DNA from 2 places in the Nocardia arseniciresistens genome. Region 2 is predicted to be linked to the other one. Evidence: riboswitches for the same ligand, from Rfam matches in the RefSeq annotation. Region 2 holds a riboswitch; the other holds the start of a gene.
What was found. Region 2 has a riboswitch for glycine ahead of glyA (serine hydroxymethyltransferase). Riboswitches for the same ligand answer to the same signal wherever they lie in the genome.

Region 1 (8,768 bases), on a different contig from region 2:
TGCGACGCGACAGTCACCGGTGCGGCTATTGCGCCGAGCGGGCTCGCACCGTCGATCACATCCGCCCACGCAGTCGTGGCGGACCGAACACGTGGAGCAACCTGATCGCCTGCTGCGCACCGTGCAACACGATCAAGGCCGACCGCACCCCCGAGGAAGCGGGTATGCGGCTGCTGTGGCAACCGAGGGCGCCCACTCACCTGGCCACACGGCAGCGACAGATCTGGAAGCAAATGGCTTGCGACTGCAAGAGAGGAGAAGGATCGCCATGATCGTCCGACTGGAGACCACCGCACCCGCCGAAGTGACACTGACCGACCTGCTTCCGCTCTCCGACAGCCAGGGCTGGCACCGGGCGGCATGTCGCGGCGACGCGAACCACGAGGCGTGGTTCCCGTATCCGTCGCAGGATTTCGACTATGCCCGTGAGGTATGTGCGGGCTGCCCGATCCGGGCGTCCTGCGGTGAATTCGCCACGCGCACAAGTCAATCCGGAGTCTGGGGCGGCCATGAATTCGACCGGGGGCGGATGATCCGCGAGTAACAGTGCGCCGACGGGCGCAATCACGCAACGCCGGGACCCGCAGATGCCGAGTCCCGGCGTTTCGCTCTACCCGACCGGTGCATAGTGTCGGAAATCTCGATCGGTGCCACGGTCGCTCGGCGAATCCGACGTGAACATACACTTGATCTCGTGGGCACTCATCGCAGCGGAACCCGGTCCCGTGGCATCAGCAAAGGTCCGGTTATCGCCGTAGTCGCCGTTGTGCTGTTGGTCGCGGGTGTGTTCGCGTGGAATCAGCTGAGCAACCGGGCCGCCGACCAGGACAGTGCCGCCGCGGCGGAATGCATGGAAGGGGCCGCGACGCTCTTTATCACGGCGGACCCGGACATCGCGCCCACCGTGCGTACGATCGCCGATGCCTACAACGCGACCAATCCGCGCATCCGCGACCACTGCGCGAAGGTGCAGGTGACTGCCCAATCGTCCGCGGCGATGGTGGCGGCCTTCACCACGACCGCGCCGTGGAACCAGCAGCTCGGACCGCAGCCCGCGCTGTGGATCCCTGATTCGCTGCGTTCCATCGAATCCATGCGGGCACCCGGCCTGATCGAGGGCAATCCGGCGCCCGTCGCGGTGAGCCCGATCGTGCTCGCCGTTCCAGAGGAACTGCGCGGCGCACTCGATCAGGCCAAGATCGCCTGGGCGGATCTGCCACGCCTGCAACAGGGTTCGCTCGCCGACATCGGCCTGTCCGGCTGGGCCGGGCTGCGCATGGCACTGCCGCCCGGCGACGCGACGGTGGCCGCGGCGGCCGCGGTCGGCTCGACCGTTTCCGGCACCGAGCCGCTGTCGGATCAAGCCGCGCAGTCGGGCCAAGTGGTGTCCGCGATCTCGCTGCTTGCCGCGAATGCGCCCGAGGCGCAGGACATTACGATGGCGCTGGCCGCCGTGGCCGGAGCGCCCCAACCAGCGAGCGCGCCGATTCATGCGGTGGCCGCTACCGAGCAGCAGGTCAAAGCACAGGGCGGCGGGGTAACCTTCAGCCCCGCGGGCTCCGCGCCCGTCGCCGACCATCCGGCCGCGCTGATGTCGGGCCCATGGGTGGACAAGACCCAGAATCTGATCGCGGGCATCTTCGCCGACTATCTACGTGCCCCGCAACAGACACAGACCTTCACCACCGCCGGTTTCGCCGCCGCACCGGCCGGCCCGACGGCCGTGCCATCGCGCGCGGCGCTGGACAAAGTGCACGCTACCCTCGCCAACCCGGTTCTCGGTGTGCAGTCGACAGTGCTGGTCGATGTCTCCGCCTCGATGGGCAACACCGACGGCTCGGCCACGCGCCTCGCGAATGTTCTTGCCGCCCTTCGCTCGACGATGAATGTCATGCCACCGGACTTCGGCCTCGGTGTGTGGACCTTCGCCAAGAACCTCGACGGTACCGTCCCATACCAGATCCAGACCGTGACCGCACCACTGACCAACGACCAGCGCACCGCGCTCGGCACGGCACTGGACGCCGTCGTCCCCACCGAATCCCGCACCGACCAGGCCTACCCTTCCCTGCTGGCCGCCTACCGCGCGGCGGTCACCGGATACACCGCTAATCGCACCAATTCCGTCCTCCTGATCACCGACGGCCCCGACGACGACTCCACGCTGACCGGCACCAAACTACTCGCCGACATCACTGCCGCCACCGACAAGTCGCGCCCGGTCCGCATCGACGTCATCGTCATCGGTGGCAACGGCACCGAAACCCTGCAAAGCGCTGCCCAGCGCACCGGTGGCAGCTACACCCGCCTCGCCAGCTCCGACGACATCAGCTTCGGTACTGCCATGGTGCACACGCTGACAACGCCCTGATTCCGGCACGATCACCATCCCACCCGCACCTGGCCCCGACGAATAGGCCTGGCGCAGCGAATTCAGCGCGGTCGGCCGCGCGTGCAGCCGGGCTACCGGCACAGCGATTACGACACACCGCACCTGAGGAAGGGGCGGGCCGTATCCGCCCTCAGTCGGTGTACGCCTCCAGCGGCGGGCAAGAGCAAACCAGGTTGCGGTCGCCGTAGGCACCGTCGATACGGCGCACTGCGGGCCACACCTTGCCGCGAGCGGGGGTCAGGCCATGCGGGAACACCGCGACTTCCCTGCTGTACGGGTGATCCCATTCGCCGACAAGGCATGCCGCGGTGTGCGGTGCACCGCGCAGCGGGTTGTCCTCGACCGGCCATACGCCTGCGGCGACCTGGCTGATCTCATCGCGGATCGAGATCATCGCGCGGATGAAATCGTCGAGTTCGGCCAGGTTTTCGCTCTCGGTGGGTTCGACCATCAGCGTGCCCGCGACCGGGAAGCTCATGGTCGGGGCATGGAAACCGTAGTCCGCCAGACGCTTTGCGACATCGTCGACGGTGACGCCGGTCTGCTTGGTGATCTCGCGCAGATCGAGGATGCACTCGTGGGCGACCATGCCGTGCTCGCCGGTGTAGAGCACCGGGAAGTGTGCGTCGAGGCGGCGGGCGATGTAGTTGGCCGAGGCGATCGCCGTCAGTGTCGCCTTGCGCAGACCGTCGGCACCCATCATCCGAATGTAGGCCCAGGTGATCGGCAGGATCGAGGCCGAACCGTACATGGCGGCGGACACCGCGTGTGAACCGGTCTCGAGCGGATCGCCCGGCAGGTACGGCGCCAGGTGCGAGCGCACCGCGACAGGGCCGACGCCGGGACCGCCGCCGCCGTGCGGAATGCAGAAGGTCTTGTGCAAGTTCAGGTGGCTCACATCGCCGCCGAAGCGGCCCGGACGGGCAAGCCCGACAAGCGCATTCAGGTTCGCGCCGTCGACATACACCTGACCGCCCGCATCGTGCACCAGCGCGCACAGCTCGGCGACCTCGTGCTCGTACACGCCGTGGGTGGACGGGTAGGTGATCATGATGCACGCCAGCCGGTCGGCGTGGTCGGCGATCTTGGCGCGCAGGTCATCGAGGTCGACGTCGCCGTTGTCGCGGCACTTCACCACCTCGACGCGCAGCCCGGCCATCGAGGCGGAGGCCGCGTTGGTGCCGTGTGCGCTGGACGGGATCAGGCACGTATCCCGGTGTGTGTCACCGCGATCCAGGTGGTAGCGCCGGATGGCGAGCAGACCGGCGTACTCACCCTGACTGCCGGCATTCGGTTGCAAGCTGACCGAGTCGTACCCGGTGATCGCCGAGAGCCAGCCCTCCAGATCGTGGATCACCCGCAATAGGCCGGGGACGTCCTCGACCGGTGCGTAGGGATGCACTCGCGCGAAACCGGGCCAGGTGATCGCCTCCATCTCGGCGGTCGCGTTCAGCTTCATGGTGCAGGAACCGAGCGGAATCATGCTGCGGTCCAAGGCGATGTCTTTGTCCGAGAGCCGCCGCAGGTACCGCAGCATCGCGGTCTCGGTGTGGTAGCTGGTGAACGCCGGGTGCGTGAGGTACTCGGAGGCACGCGTCTCGACCGATGCGGCGGCGGTCGCGGGCGCGGAAACCTCCGAAGACAGTGCGGTGCCGAAGGATTCGAGAACAGCAGCGACATGCGTCGCGGTGGTCGCCTCGTCGCAGGCGATACCGACGTGATCGGCATCGACGAGCCGCAGGTTGATACCACTCGACTTCGCCTTCGCCACAACGGCTTCCGCACCCCCGGGCACATGGGCGAGCACGGTGTCGAAGAAGTTGTCGTGCACTACGGCGCCGTCGAGTCCGGTGGCGATGGCCCGCGCGTGCCCGTGCACCCGTCGCGCGATTTCGCGCAGTCCGTCGGGGCCGTGATAGCTGGCGTACATCGCGGCCAGAATCGCGAGCAGCACCTGGGCGGTACAGATATTGGAGGTCGCCTTCTCGCGGCGAATGTGCTGCTCACGAGTCTGCAGCGCGAGCCGGTAGGCGACCGAGCCGTCCGCGTCCACCGACACTCCGACCAATCGGCCCGGCAGCTGCCGGGCATGCTTGGAATGCACCGACAGGTACCCGGCGTGCGGCCCGCCGAAGCCCATCGGGACACCGAAGCGCTGCGTAGTGCCGAAGCACGCGTCGGCCCCCTGCTCCCCCGGCGGCGTGATCAGTGTCAGCGCAAGCAGATCCGCGCCGACGGCAACCAGCGCGCCACGCTCGTGCGCCGCCTCGATGAGCGGCGCCCAGTCGACCACCCGACCCGACGCGCCAGGGGCCTGAACAAGTACACCGAAGAAGTCGCCGTCAAGCAGACCGGAGGCCAGTTCGGCCTCGACGATCTCGATCCCGAGCGGCTCGGCTCTGGTGTAGAGCACGGTCTTGGTCTGCGGAAACAAATCCGTGTCGATGAGCAACCGCGCCGACTTCGACCGGCCTGCCCTGCGCAGCAGCGTCATCGCCTCGGCGGCCGCGGTGGCCTCGTCGAGCATGGAGGAATTGGCGACTTCCATGCCGGTCAGGTCCGACACCATGGTCTGGAAGTTGAGCAGCGCTTCGAGGCGGCCCTGGCTGATCTCCGGCTGGTAAGGCGTGTAGGCGGTGTACCAGGCCGGGTTCTCCAGCAGGCTGCGCACCAGTACGGGCGGAGTCAAGGTGTCGTAGTAGCCCAGACCGATCATCGAGGTGGCGACGGTGTTCGAATGGGCAAGCTCGGCCAGCTCCGCCAGCACCTCGTGCTCGGTGGCTGCCGCCGGGAGTACCTCGAGGCCGGAGCTGTCGAGAATGCTCGCGGGCAACGCGGCGGTCGCGAGCTCATCAAGCGAACCGACACCGACAACGTCCAGGATCCGGGCGAGTTCGTCCAGGTCGGGTCCGATGTGGCGGTCGGCAAATGATCGAGTCACGGCAGCTCCAAAAGGTCGGGCGGGTCGACCACACGGTCGACGAGTACCAGCCCTCCCCCTCTGTCGCGGAGCCTGAGAGATTCGGGGTGCGACCCCTTTCCCCATGGGCGGGCGACCACGCGCTGTCTGCAGCGGTCACCACTTTCCAGAGGCGTCGAAGCCCGTACGGTCCCTGTTGCCTGAGAGATTGACGGGGAGGTGCTGCTCCTTCGGCGCCCGGGCTCTTATGAAGACCAGGACTCTCCCGCACGGCGGCGACGCATCGCTAGTTTATGCCGCGCGCGCAACGAATCGCTCCACCGGACCCCGAATGGATGTGTCGTCCTCGTCACTTTCGCCGCATACGAACAGTGCCCGCCGCGGACGACGGGCACTTCACAGCGAAAATTTTTAGCCGGTCTTCTGGTTCATCCGCGCCTTGCGGCGGAACGACAGTTCATCCTCTGGACGCTCGCTCGCGCTGCCACTGACGGCCCGCTCGGCTGGGAAGTTGGCGATCGCGCCGGTCAACTCGCGCATTGCACCGCTCACCGCGATGCCGAAAACGCCCTGCCCACCCTGCAGTAAATCAACTACCTCCTCGGCCGAGGTGCATTCGTACACCGAGGTGCCGTCGGAGAACAGGGTGATACCCGCTAGGTCCTGCACGCCGCGGCTGCGCAGATGATCGACCGCGATGCGGATGTTCTGGAGCGAGATGCCCGCGTCCAATAGTCGCTTCACGATCTTGAGGACCAGGATGTCCTTGAACGAATACAGCCGCTGGCTGCCCGAGCCCGCGGCGCTACGGATGGACGGCACCACTAAACCGGTACGCGCCCAGTAGTCGAGCTGCCGGTAGGTGATCCCGGCCACCTGGCACGCGCTCGGAACGCGGTATCCGACGAGATCGTCAGGTACCGAGTCGTCCGGGAACAGGCCTGGCTGTACCACTCCCTGCGATTGCTCTGCCACTGACCACTCCCTTGCTTCGCCGCCGCCTTGGCCTCATCAATAACCCGGCTCCGTTGACCACATACACCCAGTCAGAACGCACGTGGTCCAACTATCGAGATTACTCCCCTTGATTGTCACGGGAGCGGCATCGTCGGACCAAACGCGACGCGCGGTACGAGTCTCGACCTGTACTAGAGGTCTAAAAGATAGTTCTGACCTCTCAGCTGTCGGTCGCCTTGAAGTCGTCCGGGGAGACCGATTCCAGGAACTCCTTGAACTTCTCGACCTCGTCCTCGCGCTCGTCGGGCATCACCAACCCGGCCTCCTCGAGGACCGGTTCCTCGGCATAGATCGGGCAACCGACCCGCAAGGCGATCGCTACCGAATCCGACGGCCGCGCCGAGACCCGCAGATCGTTCTCGAAAACCAGATCCGCGTAGAAGGTGCCCTCTTGCAGATCGACGATCCGGACTTCCTTGAGTGTGTGCCCGAGGTCGGTGATCAAGATCTTGATCAGATCGTGAGTCAGCGGACGGACCGGGGTCACCCCCTCCTGCTCGAGCACGATCGCGGTCGCCTCGGCCTGCCCGATCCAGATCGGCAGATACCGATCCCCGGACGCCTCACGGAGCAACAGCACGGGCTGGTTCTGTGGCTGCTCGACACGAATGCCGATCACACGCATCTCACTCATGCCTGAGCCTCGCTAACACTCGGCTCCGACATGAGCGAAGCACACTGCATCATGATTCGTTCGCTGCGCTCACTCATCGCACTGCCTCCCAATACTTCGCCGGCCACCCGGCATGAACTACCGCAGAGCTCGCCGTACCTCCGAGTCTAAGCGAACAAGAAGGTGTCCAGCATTCCGTGTGCACAGCCGAAATCAGTGTGTTGTGACCAGCGGTACCTGCTTTGCGGCGCGCGGAGAACCCCGAGCCGAACGCTCAGCCGCCGAGCGAGTTCCGCACCGACGCCTTCACCAGGCAGGTATGCAAGGTCAGCGACAATGCCGCGAGCTCGCGCACCATCTCCTCGGCCCTGGCACGGGCGCCCGCGTCGCGGCTTTTGGCAATCGGGGCCGCGATCTGGGCGACCAGGGCCGCTTCCCGGTCGGCGGCGAGTTTGAAGGCACGCAAATGCCGTGCCTCCAGCCCGAATTCCGCCATCGCCTTCGCGGTCCGCGCGAGCGTCACCGCCTCGGCGTCGAAGAAGCCCGCGGCACCGGGGGTGATCAGGTTCGCCCGGATCAGGTCGTTGAGGAACTTCTCGTCGATGTCGGCCTGCGTGAGCAGATCGGCACGAGTGAGCCGGATTTCGTGATCGAATCGCAGCTCGTCCGGCGAGACCTCACCCGGCACGACGCCGAGCCTGCGCGGCCCGCCGACGCTCGCGCCGTGTGCCGACTGCCCATTCTCCGATGGCACGGCGAGCTCGTTGTCACGGGCGGAGTGCGCCCGGGCGCGGGCTTCCCGCACACCGAGCGTCGCCGCACCGCTATCGATCGCCTCGAGCTGTTCCTTGATCACCTTCAACGGCAGGTACTGATCGCGTTGCGCGGTCAGTACGAACCTGAGCCGTTCACAGTCGGCAATCGAGAATCTGCGGTATCCGGACGGAGTGCGCTCCGGCCGGATCAGACCCTCAGCCTCGAGAAAACGGATCTTCGAGATGGTGATGTCCGGAAAGTCCGGCCGCAGCAAGTCCAGCACGGAGCCGATCGACATACCTCCGCGCGCCCACTGCGCCGCGCCCGTCATAGCATCGAGTCTTTCATGAAGCCGCGTTCTTCCCTGCCAACACGGCCGTCACGAGGACCCGTGCCGCTTGCGTCATAGACTGCCGGCACCCGCAGACGACTCGTTCACCTGGGCGCGCGGACCGGTGAGGAAGACGAGACGGAACTTTCCGATCTGCACCTCGTCACCGTTCTGCAACTCCGAGGAATCCACCGGCTCCCGATTGACATAGGTGCCGTTGAGGCTGCCCACGTCGACCACCTGGAAGGAATCGTCGTCCTGCCGGAACTCGGCGTGCCGACGGCTGACGGTGACGTCGTCGAGAAAGATGTCACTGTCGGGATGGCGCCCTGCCGACGTAGTCGGCTGATCCAGCAGGAACCGCGAGCCCGCATTCGGTCCGCGCTTGACAACCAGCAGAGCCGCGCCGACCGGCAGACCCTCGACCCCTTGGACCGGCTGCTCGCCGGTCTGCTCTGCGGAGCGCGACGCGTCGACCTCGTTCAGGAAATCCGCGCGGAAGACCGACGTCGTCTCGGCCGCGGTCTCCCCGTAACCCGGGTCTTTGTTCTCGCTCACCGTTTCTCTCCTCCTCGAACCTGATTTTCCATGCAAGCAGGTGCTGCCTCACCGCCACGACCTGGGATCGTTGACGCTAGAAACACCGGAACAGCTCACCGGCACATCTGTTGGCATTGACCGTACCCTGCCAGGGCGTGCCCGTGCAGGTAGAACCGGGAAGGCTGATTCAGCCCCCGAT
Region 2 (8,768 bases):
GGTTCGGATCGACGACGGCCTACAGCTGACCGGCGTCCGCCTCACCGCTCCCGTGCACTGCGCGCCGCCTGACAACAAGCCGACGCCGGAGGAACGCGATCGCTGCGCCCACTGGCTGCGCACCGAATTGGACCTGCTCACGCCGACCGTCCGCGCCATCGTCGTGCTCGGCGCCTTCGGATGGCAGGCGCTGCTTCCGGTGCTCGCGGCGGCGGGTTGGACCATTCCCCGCCCCCGACCCAAGTTCGGCCACGGCGCGCACGTCACGCTGTCGCCGTCCGACGGTAGCCGAGAACCGTTGCAGCTCTTCGGCTGCTACCACGTCAGCCAGCAGAACACCTTCACCGGCCGACTCACCCCCGCGATGCTCGAGGCCGTACTCACCGATGCGGCGATTGCGGCAGGCCTGTCGGTATCGGCCCCGCGCTGACGCTGCGAGCCGAGACCGAATCGGCAAGCCCTCAGCAGTCCACCACCGCGACCGCGAGCCCGCCGAGTGAAGTCTCCTTGTATTTGTCCAGCATGTCCGCGCCCGTCGCACGCATCGTCTGGATGACCTTGTCGAGGGACACATGGTGCACGCCGTCGCCACGAATCGCCATGCGCGCCGCGGTAATCGCCTTGACCGCCGCGACACCGTTTCGTTCGATGCACGGAATTTGTACGAGACCGCCGATCGGGTCGCAGGTGAGACCGAGGTTGTGCTCGATGCCTATCTCGGCGGCATTCTCGATCTGTTCGGGCGTGCCGCCGAGCACGGCGGTGAGTCCGGCCGCCGCCATCGCACACGCCGCGCCGACCTCGCCCTGACAACCGACTTCGGCGCCGGAGATCGAGGCGTTCTCCTTGATCAGTTGTCCGATCGCGCCCGCGGTCAAAAGGAAGTCGATGATGCTGTCGTCACCGGCACCGGTCACGAAACGCTGAACATAGTGCAGCACAGCGGGAATGATGCCCGCGGCACCATTGGTCGGCGCAGTGACGACACGTCCGCCCGCCGCGTTCTCCTCATTGACGGCCATCGCGAACAGCGTGACCCACTCCATCGCACGCAGCGGGTCGGTGTCGTCGGCTTCGACAGTCAGTCGATGGTGCAGCGTCGCCGCACGCCGTCGGACGGCGAGTGCGCCCGGCAGCACACCCGCCGTCGAGGTCCCCCGCTGGACGCAGTCCTGCATGACCTTCCAGATTTCGAGCAGGTCGATCCGAATCCGGTCCGGACGGCGCCAGGTCATTTCGTTGGCCATCATCAGCTCGCTGATGGACTGCCGGGTAGCGGTGGTGTGGGCGAGCAGCTCCCCGGCCGAGCCGAACGGATACGGAACCGCCGTCGTCGCCTCGGTGGGTCGTTCGATCTCGGCTTCGGCCAGCACGAAACCGCCACCGACCGAGTAGAACCGGCGCTCGATGAGCACCTGCCCCTCGGCGTCGACCGCACGGAACATCATGCCGTTGCTGTGGAAGGCAGGTTTCACGCGCCAGAGCAACTCGATGTCCTCGTCGATGGCGAAAACGATCGGATGCACCCCACCGAGCCGCAACGTTCCGCTGGCCCGCGTTTCGGCGGCGGTGCTGACCACGACCTCCGGATCAACGGTCTCCGGCCGCTCGCCGGACAACCCGGCCACGATCGCCTCGATGCTGCCGTGCCCGCGCCCCGTCGCACCGAGCGATCCGTACAGCTCAACCCGAATAGCGGACGTATTGTAAAGCTGCCCAACGGTTTTGAGCTCCTCGATGAACCGGTCGGCCGCGCGCATCGGCCCCACCGTGTGCGAGCTCGACGGCCCGATGCCGACCCGGAAGAGGTCGAAGATGCTGACCGTCATACCGGCACGCGCAGACCGGGGTACAGCGGGAAGCGAGCAACCAGCGCATCGACCCGCGCACTCGACTCCTCGACCGGCCGCGCCGCGCGCAACGTGGCGGCGATAATGTCGGCGACCTCGACGAATGCCTCGGTATCGAAGCCACGTGCGGCCAGCGCAGGTGTTCCGATTCGCAGCCCGGAACTAACCATGGGCGGGCGCGGATCGAACGGAACCGCGTTGCGGTTCACCGTGATTCCGATCTGGGCGAGCCGATCCTCGCCCTGCTGGCCGTCGAGCTCGGAGTCACGCAGATCGACGAGCACCAGATGCACATCGGTACCGCCGCTGACGACGCTGATTCCCGCCGCGAGGCAGTCCTCGGCGAGCAGCCGATCGGCGAGGATCCGCGCACCCGCGAGCGTGCGTTCCTGACGATCACGGAACGCCGGTTCCGCCGCCATCTTGAAAGCAACGGCCTTGGCCGCGATCACATGCTCGAGCGGACCGCCCTGCTGTCCAGGAAAGACGGCGGAAGCCAGCTTCTTACCCAATTCGTCGATGGCGAGAATGAATCCGCCACGCGGCCCACCGAGGGTCTTGTGCGTTGTCGAGGTGACGATGTGCGCGTGCGGGATGGGCGACGGATGCAGACCCGCCGCGACCAGTCCCGCGAAGTGCGCCATGTCCACCATCAGGTAGGCACCGACTTCATCTGCGATGCGCCGGAATTCGGCGAAGTCGAGGTGCCGAGGGTAGGCGGACCAACCTGCCACGATCAGCTTCGGGCGGTGCTCCTGCGCGAGCCTTCGCACCTCGTCCATGTCGATGAGATGGTCATCGGCCCGAACATGGTAGGCCACAACGTCATAGAGCCGACCGGAGAAGTTGATCTTCATACCGTGGGTGAGGTGTCCGCCGTGGTCGAGGGCGAGCCCGAGGATCCCATCGCCAGGCCGCAACACCGCGTGCATCGCCGCGGCATTGGCCTGCGCGCCCGAATGCGGCTGGACGTTGACGTATTCGGCGCCGAACAGCGCGCGCAACCGGTCGATCGCCAGCGTTTCGATCTCGTCGACATGCTCGCAGCCGCCGTAATAACGACGGCCTGGATAGCCTTCCGCATACTTGTTTGTGAGCACCGAGCCCTGCGCCTGCATCACCGCGAGCGGCGCGTGATTTTCGGAGGCGATCATTTCCAAACCGCTTTGCTGCCTGCTGATTTCGCGGTCGATCAAATTCGCGACGACCGGATCGAATTCACCCAACGACGCGTCGAGGTCGGTCCGAATGGCTGTGTTGTTGTTTCGAGCGACCCGCAAGCAGTCGCCAGCGATAGCAATAGGTTCGGCCATCAGGAGCCTTTCGTCGACGCATGCGCGTGGGTGGCTCCTCCCGCTCTGTCCAATGGCCTGAGAGTTTCACGCGCTGTGTCGATCTGGACACCGCGCGTTTGCCCCGTCGGCGAGTGCGTGCGCACTGCTTTCCAGAGGTGCCTGTGCGCGGCGGTACTGGGCCTGAGAGATTCCCGGGAGGATTTGCTCCTTCGGCTCTCCACGAAATTCCGTGGAGATCTCCCGCCGCACGTCAACGGCGACTATTCAATTTCACATGCCGCAACAGTTGCGCAAAACGCAACAGTTGCACCATCCGCACTAAGTATTGAGCCGACCTCAACCCTTGTCAATACGAATTGGGCGGCGGGCTACGCCCCACAGCACCCACCAGGTGCGCTCGAGCTCAGGCGAAATATCCGAGGCGACGGCTGATGTCGGCGGCGCTCGCGACGGTCAGCTCGGCGACTTCGGCGAAACGGTCGGGACCGAGGCGGTAGGCGGGCCCGGAAACACTCAGTGCCGCAACGACTACTCCACCGCCGTCATAGACGGGCGCGGCGACGGCGTTGAGGCCGATCTCCAGTTCCTCGCGCACACTCGCCCAGCCGTTCTTCCTGACCTCGACGAGTTCGGCAGCGAGGTCGGCGACCTTGGTGATCGTGTTTTCGGTGAACATCTCCAGCTTGGCGCCGACGCGCTTGCGCATCTGGCTCGGCACCAGATCCGCGAGCAACACCTTGCCACTGGAGGTTGCGTGCAGCGGGCAGCTCTTCCCCACCCAGGACAGCAGTGCGATCGAGCCGGGCCCCATCGCCTCGACGATGTTGATCACCCGATTGCCGTCCAGCACAGCGAGGTTGGTCGTCTCGCCCGAGGCATCCGCCAGCTCGTTGCACGTACCTTGGCTCTGCCCGACGAGATCGACCTGCGCGCTGGTCGAGCCTGCGAGCCGGACGATGGAGAAGCCGAGCCGATACTTGCCGCGCCCGGAAAGCTGCTCGACGTATCCGCGCGATTCCAGCACCGTGATCAGTCGGGAGACGGTAGATTTGTGGACACCGAGCTCGGTGGCAATCTCGGTGACACCGGCCTGTCCGAGCTTGGCGATGATCTCCAAGACGAGCAGCGCGCGATCGACGGACTGCACCGCGGCCGTCCGCCCGTTATCCTCAACATCTCGAATTACCATCTCGGTCACCAGTCTAGGTGGTCGCCGCTCCGGTGTTGCCGATGCGTCGCTGAACCGCCGCGATCTCGCGCAGCGCATCGTTGAGCAGGCTGCGATTCAGTGGTGAGAGTTCCGACATCGTGATGATGTCTCCAGGACTGTGTCCTGCGGAAAGCTGCTCGATCTGATGGACCATACGCATGCGTTGCAGCATGGTGAAAACCTCGGTCAGGACGGCGGCATCACGCTCGCGGACCGCACCGGCACTCGCGGCGGCCGCCAGCCGCATCGGGGTCGACGCCGAGGTCATGCCCGCCATCAGCCCGCCCCACCTGGCGAGGTTGACGATCGGGGCCAGCGCGTGGTTCTTCAGATCGAACGTCCCGCCACGCCGGGAGATCACGTCGCGCAGCGAGCGCGTCCGTACTCGCCCCGACAGCGCGTCGAGCAGTTGCAGGCGCAGCGCGTGCGGGTGGTCGGCGCGCATCCGCCGGAACGCGGCGGGAATCGCGTGCAACGATTCCGCACCCCACACCACGCGCCCGTCGATGAGCAGCGAGGTGAGGACCAGTCCACGGCCCTGCAATGGATCGTCGAGCCAAGCCTCGGCCGCCTTCGCCCATTGCGAGCGAGAACGGGAGAATTTCGGCTTCGCGGCAATCGCGCCATTGCTGTCGGCGGGCAGCCCGCAGGCATCGAGGATGGCGTGCACTCGCGCGGCGACCGCGCGGAGTTGCCCACTCGCCGAGGATAATTCGTCGCTCCAGGACAGCGCGCTGTCCACATCCGACGACGGCATCGCCTCGCGCCGGGCGATACTGCCGAGCGTCAGCCAGGCGAACCCGCCGCCGGCGACTGCTCCCAGGTCGCTCGAAGGGGTCAGCTCGGGCGCATCGTCGATCTCGGCCAGCGCCAGTTCGAGTCCCTTGCGGACCACCGAGTCGATGACGACAGACAGAATGCCGCTGGTCGCCGACGCCTCGGTGCCATTGCGAAACAGGTCGACGACGGTGCCGGTGATCTCGCGCGCAGCACGCTGTAGTTGGGCCGCGTCGGTGGCCGCGGCGATCGAGCAGCGCAGCACGAAACCCTGTCTCGCCGAGGCGGCTAGCAGGTCCGCGTCCTCGAGCACGCCCAGCACCTCACCGCGCCGGGACAGCACCGGCATATGCCGCAGCCCCCATTCCAGCATTTCCATCAGCACGGTCTCGGCGGTCAGGTCGGCGGTCACTCGCCGGGCCGGAGCGCTCATCACCAGGGAGATCGGCGCTTCTACCGGCAGCCCGGCGCCCACCACCTTGGTACGCAGATCGCGATCGGTGAAAATGCCGAATTCGCCTTGCGGCAACCGGATCAGCACATAGGAGACGGACTCCTCGGTCATCCGCACGACGGCATCACGCACGCTGGTCTCCGGCGTGACGAAAACCGCGGCCCTGGAGACGAGCTCGCCGACCGGGCGGCTGCCGACCGCGGGTGCCATCGGAGTTCGGCTGCCGGACACCGTTTTCCACGCCGAGGAGGCGAGGAACGCGAGACCGGCGGGCTGAGCGAACTGGGCCGCGACCAAGGCCCCCGGCAGCCGGATAAGCAGGCTCGGTTCGGCCGCCCGCGCGAGGAAGTCGGCACTGCCTCCGGTGAGTAGCGGAACATAGCCGAAGATTCCGCCGGGCTCGATAGTGTCGATCGGTGTGCCGTCGCCGCTGCCGAGCAAGGCGACGCGGCCGCTCCACAGCATCCAGATATCGTCGGGCACCTTGGCCGAGTAGTCCATGATCACCGTGCCCGCCGCGAATCTGTGCAGCGATGACGACGACGCGAGCTGCTCGAGCTCGGTCGTTGCCATCGCCTGGAACGGCGCGTGATCGGCGAGAAACGCCTCTAGTCCCGCCTCTTTCGGCACCTCACTCAGGTTTTCCGTATGAGGTCCGCGCACTTCTCTGCCATGGTCATGACCGTGATATTAGGGTTCACCGCAGGCAGTTTCGGCATCGCGGACGCGTCGACGACCCGCAATCGGGACACGCCCTTGACCCGCAGTTCGGGATCGAGCACCGCCATCGGATCGTCGGTCGCCCCCATCCGCGCGGTGGCCGCCGGGTGGTACACGGTGTTGTGCGTCGCGCGAATGTAGTCGAGTAGTTCGTCGTCGGTCGTCGCGTCCGGGCCCGGCGCGAGCTCCCTGGCGACCCAGTCCCGAAGCGGCGTCTGCTCGGCTATCTTGCGCGCCAACCGGACTCCCGCGAGCATGGTGCGTTCGTCGTGCCCCTCGGGATCGGTGAAATACCTCGGGTCGACCTTGGGCCTGTCACGGAAGTCGCGACTGCGCAGCCGGACCGTGCCACGCGAGCGGCCCTGAGTGACGTTGGGCGTCAAGCAGAAACCGTTGTCGGTAGTCGGGTAACCATGGCGCAGTGTGTTCATATCGAACGGCACGCTGCCGTAGTGCATCATCACGTCCGGCAGGCGCAGCGTCTCGTCGGTGGTGGCGAACAGGCCGATTTCCCACCACTGTGTCGAGGTGGTGACCATCGGCCGCGCGGCCTCCCAGAACACCAGGCCCTCGACATGGTCGTCCAGGTTCGAACCGACACCTGGAGAGTCGACGAGCACCGCTACGCCGACCTCACGCAGATGCTCGGCGGGCCCGATCCCGGACAGCATCAACAACTTCGGCGTATCGATGGCCCCCGCGGTGACGATCACCTCGCGTCGGGCCGAGATCGTGTCGTACCCGGTGAGATCCGGCCGCTGGTATCGCACGCCTGTCGCGTTGCGTGCCTCGTCGAACAGGACCTCACTGACCCGACACCCGGTGCGCACAACGAGATTGGGCCGCGAGTCGAGGATGGGGTGCAGGTAGGCGTGCGAGGTCGACATCCTGATGTTGTCCTCGTCGGAATTGATCTGGAACCACCCCGCACCGTTGCGCACCGTTGCGCCACGGTTGAATTGGACCGTCGGCAAGCCGATCAGCGCAGCGGCTTCGAGCACCGCCGCTCCACACGGGTCATCGGGCGGGACGTCGCGCAGCCGGACCGGTCCGCTGTGGCCGTGCTGCTCGCCGGGCGCGTCGTTGTTCTCCACCCGCGCGACATAGGGCAGCACCTCGGCCGCGCTCCAGCCCTTGGCACCCATCGCGGCCCATTCGTCCAGATTCTCGGCAGGCGGCCAGAACGCGATACACGAGTTGTGCGAGGAACATCCGCCGAGCACCTTCGCCCTCGCGTGGCGCAAAAAGCTATTGCCGCGTTCCTGTGGTTCGACCGGATAGTCCCAGTCGTACCCGGAATCGAGCAGATACATCCATTCGGTGAGCTCGAGGATATTGCGGTCGCCGACATCGGACGGACCGGCTTCCAGCAGGCACACCGACACCTCCGGGTCCTCACTGAGCCGTGCGGCAAGCACACATCCCGCGGTGCCGCCGCCCGCGATCACGTAGTCGAACACACTGTCAGACATCTGATTCCGCCTCCTTCGACGCTGCCGCGTGTGAAGCGAGGGTGCCGATGCTCTTGCGGCCCCTCAGCCCGTACCAGAGCAGCCCAGCGCCGAGAATCGCACCGATGTAGACGAACGCGCCCCAGGTGTTGTACCAGGGCGTGCCGTACACGGCCTCGCGCGGCCAGGCCAGATTCAACGCCATCCCGATGCCCCATACGACGGCGACGATATTGACCAATAGACCCCAGCGGCCCATCGAGAAGTAGCCGCCCGCTTTCAGATCCTTCGGCGGCCACTGACCTTTGAGCCGCTTCTTCAGCATCGGCCCTGTCACCATCAGGTAGGCCAGGTAGATCATGATGATGGCGATCGAGGTCAGCACCGTGAAGATCTTCGGCTGACCGATATTGACCACCAGGATCAGCACGGCGAGCACACCGATCACCACAGCGGGCACCACAGGGGTCTGCGTCTTCGGATGCACTCGGGCGAGCTTTTCGCCGAAGGGCAGCGCATTGTCGCGGGCCATGGCGAAGGTCAACCGGATGGCGGCGGTGTGCACGGCCAGCGAACACACCGTCACCGCGACCACGATGCAGCACAGGAAAATGGTGCCGAGCGGCCCCCACATCACTTGTTCGACAATGTATTGCAGGCCGCCGCTCGAGCTGCCGACCTTCGGGTCGTCGAGATCAGGGGCCGCCATCACCGCGAACACCAGGATCGCGCCGCCGATCACGAACGAGGCGAGAATCGCGCGCAGGATCGCCTTCGGTGCGGTGCGCCTCGGCTCCACCGTCTCCTCGCCGAGCGAGCTCGCGGTGTCGAAGCCGTACATCACGTAGCCGGAGGCGAGCGAGGCGACCAGGAACGCGCCGAGGTAGCCGCCGGACTCCCCCGCACCGTAGCCGTGCGTGGAGAAGAACACCTGCGGGCCGCGAGTCCAGTTGGCCGCCAAGATGATGGCGATCAGCACCGCCGCGATGAGTTCGATGAACACGCCGGTGC

Region 1: another riboswitch for glycine. It lies ahead of gcvP (aminomethyl-transferring glycine dehydrogenase); the one in region 2 lies ahead of glyA (serine hydroxymethyltransferase).

Annotation. Positions count from the first base shown of each region.
Region 1 covers NZ_JBKORD010000002.1:376,373-385,140, forward strand. The annotation lists gene ACLMAJ_RS05330 (HNH endonuclease) at 1-272, shown strand, start outside; gene ACLMAJ_RS05335 (WhiB family transcriptional regulator) at 269-544, shown strand; gene ACLMAJ_RS05340 (VWA domain-containing protein) at 695-2,371, shown strand; gene gcvP (aminomethyl-transferring glycine dehydrogenase) at 2,523-5,333, opposite strand; glycine riboswitch at 5,490-5,590, opposite strand; partial or broken gene ACLMAJ_RS05350 (MerR family transcriptional regulator) at 5,724-6,275, opposite strand; gene ACLMAJ_RS05355 (bifunctional nuclease family protein) at 6,490-6,963, opposite strand; gene ftsR (transcriptional regulator FtsR) at 7,217-8,029, opposite strand; gene odhI (oxoglutarate dehydrogenase inhibitor Odhl) at 8,102-8,587, opposite strand; gene gcvH (glycine cleavage system protein GcvH) at 8,757-8,768, opposite strand, start outside.
Region 2 covers NZ_JBKORD010000001.1:539,125-547,892, forward strand. The annotation lists gene ACLMAJ_RS02460 (uracil-DNA glycosylase) at 1-430, shown strand, start outside; gene ACLMAJ_RS02465 (L-serine ammonia-lyase) at 462-1,829, opposite strand; gene glyA (serine hydroxymethyltransferase) at 1,826-3,163, opposite strand; glycine riboswitch at 3,199-3,304, opposite strand; glycine riboswitch at 3,305-3,398, opposite strand; gene ACLMAJ_RS02475 (IclR family transcriptional regulator) at 3,549-4,334, opposite strand; gene ACLMAJ_RS02480 (putative nucleotidyltransferase substrate binding domain-containing protein) at 4,348-6,159, opposite strand; gene ACLMAJ_RS02485 (GMC family oxidoreductase) at 6,222-7,778, opposite strand; gene ACLMAJ_RS02490 (APC family permease) at 7,771-8,768, opposite strand, start outside.